2 regions of the Paenibacillus sp. T2-29 genome follow, and region 1 is predicted to be linked to the other one. Evidence: riboswitches for the same ligand, from Rfam matches in the RefSeq annotation. Region 1 holds a riboswitch; the other holds the start of a gene.

Region 1 (3,213 bases):
TGAAGAGGATTAAGATCAGCGTAGCCGTTTATAAAAGGGGGCTGGGACCACTTCCGCACGCAGGCGTTTACCACGAATTTCGACCTCCAGCGGTGTCGATAGGGTGCTAAAACGACTGTCCACCAGGGCCAGCCCCAGATTACGCTTCAAGGTGGGCGATTGAGTACCCGTTGTGACCTCACCGATGTGTTGACCTTCAGCGAACACTGGATAATGAGCGCGCGGGATACCGCGGTCAATCATTTCCAGCCCGATTAACTTGCGAGGAATTCCTTGTTCTTTTTGACGTTGCAGTGCTTCCCTGCCGATAAAATCTCCTTTATTCAGCTTGACGAAGAAACCTAACCCAGCCTCAAGCGGTGAAATTGTGGCAGATAACTCCTGTCCGTACAACGGTAGCCGTGCCTCGAAGCGCAGCGTATCGCGAGCACCAAGTCCAGCGGGAATCAGTCCATACGATCCACCGCAACGAAGCAAACCATCCCACACGGCGGGTGCTTCCTCAGCAGGGATATAAAATTCAAAACCGTCTTCGCCGGTATATCCAGTTCGCGAGACAAGTGCTTTTGCTCCGAACAATTGCACGTTCTCATGGAATCGGAAAGATACCAGATTCGTAATATCTGTATCTGTCACGGCTGCGGCAATACGTGCTGCTTCCGGTCCTTGTAATGCCAGCAATGCTATCGCATCAGACACATTCTCCAGATGAACCGATGCTGGTACGTGGCGTATGAGCCAATCCCAATCTTTGTCGATGTTGGAGGCATTCACAACGAGCATGTAGCGCTCTGGTCCTTTGCAATATACAAGCAAGTCATCCACTACGCCTCCATCGGGGTAACACAGGAGTGAATATTGTGCTTGGCCCGGTTCCAACTGGCTGACATCATTCGTAGTTACCTGTTGCAAAAAAGCCTCAGCTTCTTTGCCTTCAACCAAGAACTCGCCCATATGCGATACATCGAATAAACCTGCACGTTGTCGGACGGCCTCATGCTCCTTTTGAATGCCGCTAAACTGAACGGGGAGTTCCCACCCGCCAAAGTCAATACAACGAACCCCGGGCTGCATCCCGTAGGACGAATATAGTGGTGTTCTTCGCAAATTAGACATTTTTTCACTCCTATCCAGTGTAATCGGCTAAACAAAAAAGACAGGCTAAAAGAAACGTATAGACGGCAGTCCATACTCTTCTTTCAGCTCTGTCCTTGATACCAGAAAGTTACCCCGGTGTGAACCAGGTTTCCCCTTGGGTGATCCGCTCTTTTCACGGATGCTCTCCAGAGATGCGTCCGGCAGAGGTCCTTTTGCCTGAGAGATTCACCTGCAATGCAAGTTTACTCCTTCGGCGCTACCTTTTGGATCAACGGTATGTTACCCGGTTTTGCAGATAACAACTTGATCCGATTCGCGTGCCCAACTGTCTCACAAACGACAACAGCGATGCGAATATTTTTGGTAGTCTCTCCCTCCGCGTTCATCCGCGTTTGCAGTTGTCGAGGTATTTTCAAAAGCAATTACTATAACCCATTAATACGCAAATTCATTCAAAATGTCAATAAAAATGTCATATGAAACAATATGAAAAACATTTAATGTATAAATAAGGATATGTAAGCGTTTGTTACAAGTTATTATTTTTGATAGACTATGCTATATAGGTTGGTATGAAGTATTTTTGTTAGTATTATTGACATGGATGTTCTTGTTGTCATAATCTTAACTTGTCTAATACAGGTGATCAAAAGCATTTTATTCATGTGGAAGTGAGGCGAAGCAGGATGAGTGAAGTGAAACAGCAACTTTGGTATACAGACGAACATGAGTGGGTTCAGCGCACAGTGGATGGGACGTTGCGGATCGGCATTACAGACTTTGCACAGCATCAATTGGGTGATATTGTTTTTGTGGAATTACCTGGGGCGGGAACAACGATTGGACAGGGGACGGAGATTGGTACAATTGAATCGGTGAAGACCGTATCCGATCTTTTTGCTCCGGTGACGGGAACCGTTTTGAAAGTAAATGAAGCTCTGGAAAGTACACCTGAGCTGGTGAATGAATCACCCTATGAAGAGGGTTGGATGATCGAAGTAGAGATGAGCAATGGTGTCGAGGAAGCTCTGGGCAAGTTGCTGTCTGCGGAGCAGTACGAGCAGTTGATTTCGGATGAGCAATAATGAGCAATACAGCATGAAATAATAGCGCTTTATTCTGATTTTTTATATGGATATTGAATTAAATAAGAGCATCGTTAGTCCGCTCAGTTTTTGTATAAAATAGTCGCTATGACCTGACATAGCGGCTATTTTTTGTTGTCTTTTAGAAGACGTATTTACGTTGTTTGCTCAGACTTAGAAGAGAGCATCACTATAAAATTGTGTAGATTTACAACAGTGTTTTTTCGACTAATTTCTATTGTTATCGGCCATATTAAGAAGAATTATGCAGGTATAATGCCTTGTCGTTACTTTAAATTTAAATGTTGTCATCAACGTTCATGACGAAAGTACGTTTTCATTTCGTTGATGAAGATAGCGCTGTCATTTAGTATGAATTTTAAGAAAAGGTAGTGATGCTATTTACTCACAAGGAGGATATGAATATGAGCACAGTGGACACAAAGTCCAGTTCAAACGGTGGCGCTCGTGTCGCCGTACAGCGTTTTGGCCGCTTTCTCAGCGGTATGGTTATGCCCAATATGGGAGCCTTTATCGCATGGGGATTAATTACGGCCCTTTTTATTCCGACCGGGTGGTTCCCGAATGAGGGTTTTGCACAACTGGTTGATCCGATGAAAAATTATTTGCTGCCACTGCTGATCGGTTACACGGGAGGCACGATGATTCACGGACAGCGTGGAGGTGTGATCGGTGCCATTATGACGATGGGGGTCATTGTGGGGGCCGATATCCCGATGTTCCTGGGCGCGATGGTAGCTGGTCCGCTGGCTGCATGGATATTGAAGAAGTTCGATAAGGCCATTGAGGGCAAAGTCAAATCAGGTTTTGAAATGCTGGTCAATAATTTCTCGGCTGGGATTATCGGTGCCATTCTAGCATTACTAGCGCATGTGGCGATCGGCCCGGTCGTGCAAACCATCAGTCAAGTGTTGTCGACAGGGGTACAGTTCCTCGTGAACGCAGGGCTACTGCCGCTTGTCAATCTCATTATTGAGCCCGGAAAAGTATTATTTCTCAACAACGCACT
Region 2 (3,213 bases), on a different contig from region 1:
ATGTGTTGCGAGTAAGGGATTCGGTCAAACGCTTGCCAGTGGGGGTCTGGGCCAAGCCGCCTTTGGCGGTCTCGCGGTGCTTTGACGGCATTGCGCTGCCGACTTCAAGCATCACGTCAATGACTTCGTCAGACGGAATGGCGCTGCGCACACCCGCCAAAGCCATATCCGCTGCGGCAAGTGCGGTCACGGCTCCCAGCCCGTTGCGCACGATACACGGAATCTCGACGAGTCCGGCGACGGGGTCGCATATTAGGCCGAGCGTGTTCTTGAGCGCTAGGCCTACGGCGTGAACAGCCTGCTCAGGTGTGCCACCGCGTAGCTCGACCATAGCGCCAGCGGCCATCCCGATGGCTGAACCAATCTCAGCCTGACAGCCTCCCTCCGCGCCGGAAATGAAGGAATTGTTGGCGATGACGTAGCCAATGGCTCCGGCTGAGAACAAGCCGTGCACCATATGCTCATCATCCCAGCCGAACCGCTCCTGCGCACTAATGAACACACCGGGGATGACTCCGCATGAACCTGCAGTGGGCGTGGCGACAATGCGCCCCATGGACGCATTAACCTCCGACACGGAGAGCGCATAAGCCATGGCGAGCGCGGAGGCATCGCCGGAGCAGGTTTCCCCTGTCCGCAGATATTCGGCTAAGCGCTTGCCGTCGCCGCCCGTTAATCCACTGCGGGATACGGTGTCTTGCGTCTGACCACGATGAACAGCCTCTTTCATGACTTCATAATAATCAGACATTTGGCGGAAGATTTCTTCTTCCGTTGTATTCGTCTCTTGTACCTGCTCTTGAATCATCAGGCGGCCAATCGTGGTGGATTCCTCAGCGCATATAGCGCTGATTTCATGCAGATGGCTAAATCGCATCAGATTCAGCTCCTTTTTTCAAATTAATCATTTTAATTTCGTACATATGTGGTAAGGATTGTAGTTTTGCGATTAATTCAGCCGTAGGAGGACTGTCCGTTTCGATAGCTGTAAGTGCTTCTCCATCCCGACCTTTGCGATCCACGTGCATATAGGCAATGTTAATGTCAGCAGCGCCGAGCGCTGAAGTCACCGCACCTAATGTACCGGGCTTATCCGAGTGAAGAAGCACCAACGTAGACAGCTCTCCGGTCAGGTTGACTCGGAATTCGTTGAGCTGCTGGACATGGATGCTGCCACCGCCGATGGAGGAACCCAGCAGTGTACGCTGATCCTCACCCTTCCACAGCTCAAAACGGACGGTGTTCGGATGGGGGGCGGGTAGTCCGCTGACGGCAAATTCCACGATCATCCCGGCCTGCTCCGCCCATTGCTCGGCATCTGGAATTCGGTGGTCGTCTGTATCGTAATTGAGCAGTCCTGCGATGAGCGCCAGGTCTGTACCGTGTCCTTTGTATGTGTCGGCGAAGGAGCCGTACAGTGTCATGCGGGCACGGTCAGGCTGCGTCCCGAGCCAGTGACGGGCAACGCGTGCAAGCCGCACCGCGCCTGCAGTGTGTGAACTGGAAGGTCCGGTCATGGCCGGACCGATAATGGAAAATACATCTTTGAAACGCATGGTGTGGCCCCCTGTATGTTCTAGTACCATAGTATATGGTATTTCCGCGTTTTTGCGCGGCTATGACGGTTCCTAATGCTGACGTACAATGTGAGCGCAAAAAAGGACAGGATAAGGAAGTTTCCCTTATCTCTGTCCTCGTTACCTGAGAGTTTCGTGCGGTGTCCTTACCGCCTTACCCCTTGGGTGGCTTGCGCTCTCTCCAGAGTTGCGTCAGATGACGATACATGGACCTGAGAGATTATCCGCCAGCCGGGTGTTGGCGTCTTGCTCCTTCGGTGCCGCCAGCGTGTAAGCCCCTGGACAGACTCTCCCGTCATCTTCATTCGCGTATACCGTTCTACATATCTTTCTTAGCGTAATGTATGCTGTGCTCGGTGTCAATCGCAGGGTTCAATTTTTACATAAACAAGCGAGTTTCCGATAAATAAGAATAAAATTTACATAATTATGGATGAAATCAGGAAGGAATTAGAAGATTGATAGCTAATCTGATAGAGGACAATTACATTTATGAAATTATAGGAGGGATATTGACGTATGGTAAAAGGCTTGCGGTTCACAGGTTCACGCTTGAAAGGGGTGCTGCATCTGGCAGCGATCGTATCGCTGCTGATCGGGATCTTCGTTCCATTCGGTCAGGTCAAAGCGGAGGGAGCACTGACAGTAGCCGAGGCACTCCAGCGCCAAGGCAGTGGAGGCACAGTGACGGTGGAAGGTTACATCGTCGGACATGCTACCGGATCGAAAACGGCTAATTTTTCTTCTCCGTTTGCGAATGATTTTAACGTACTGATTGCCGACCAGGCCAATGAACGAAGCACGTCTAATCTATTGGATGTACAGCTGACATCAGCGTACAGAGGGCAATTTGGGCTAACAGGCCATCCTGAGCTGATTGGCAGCAAAATCCGTGTGACGGGTACACTTGGCACCTACAATAATTTTGGTGGAGTGAAAAGTCCAAGCACTGTTGAACTGGTGAACGGAAGCGAGCCGGGGGAACCAGGTGAACCTGGCGAACCTGAACCTGGAAACCCGGGTCAACCCGGTACTACACTGCCGGATGGCAAAGGCAAAAAGGTGCTGTTCGATAATACACACGCACAGACGGCTGGGGCAGCAGATTGGGTCATTGAAGGCGCCTTCTCCGACTTTGCCAATGGATTGCGTAATGTAGGTTTTACAGTGGACCAACTGAACCGTCCCATTCCTTTTACTTATGGAGAACAGGCCATAACCTATGATAAGCTGCGCCAATATGATGTGTTCATCATCGGTGAGGCGAATGTTGCCTTTAAGGCATCCGAGCAGGCTGCCCTGCTGCAATATGTGAATAACGGGGGAAGTGTCTTCTTCATCTCCGACCACTATAATGCGGACCGTAACAAAAACCGTTGGGATTCCTCTGAGGTTATGAATGGCTACCGTCGTGGAGCCTATACTAATCCGGCCAAAGGGATGACTACAGAAGAAGCAGCATCACCGGCGATGCAGGGGTTAACTAGCTCCGATTGGCTGGCAACCAACTTTGGTGTTCGTTTCCGTTATAATGCGCTTGGCGACGTGAATGCTACGGACATTGTAACCGCAGATCAATCCTTTGGCATTACCAAGGGTGTACGCTCGATTGCCATGCATGCGGGATCTACGCTGG

What was found. A riboswitch is a leader RNA that binds a small molecule or an ion and turns the genes downstream of it on or off. The one in region 1 is predicted to bind glycine.
Region 2: another riboswitch for glycine. It lies ahead of sdaAB (L-serine ammonia-lyase, iron-sulfur-dependent subunit beta); the one in region 1 lies ahead of gcvT (glycine cleavage system aminomethyltransferase GcvT).

What each region holds. Positions count from the first base shown of each region.
Region 1 covers NZ_JBREVE010000011.1:108,101-111,313, reverse strand. Annotated here, with positions in the region: gene gcvT (glycine cleavage system aminomethyltransferase GcvT) at 16-1,116, opposite strand; glycine riboswitch at 1,196-1,292, opposite strand; glycine riboswitch at 1,293-1,392, opposite strand; gene gcvH (glycine cleavage system protein GcvH) at 1,785-2,183, shown strand; gene ACU1JV_RS23595 (PTS mannitol transporter subunit IICB) at 2,609-3,213, shown strand, end outside.
Region 2 covers NZ_JBREVE010000014.1:92,661-95,873, reverse strand. Annotated here, with positions in the region: gene sdaAA (L-serine ammonia-lyase, iron-sulfur-dependent, subunit alpha) at 1-877, opposite strand, end outside; gene sdaAB (L-serine ammonia-lyase, iron-sulfur-dependent subunit beta) at 867-1,556, opposite strand; glycine riboswitch at 1,768-1,882, opposite strand; gene ACU1JV_RS25770 (DUF6359 domain-containing protein) at 2,097-3,213, shown strand, end outside.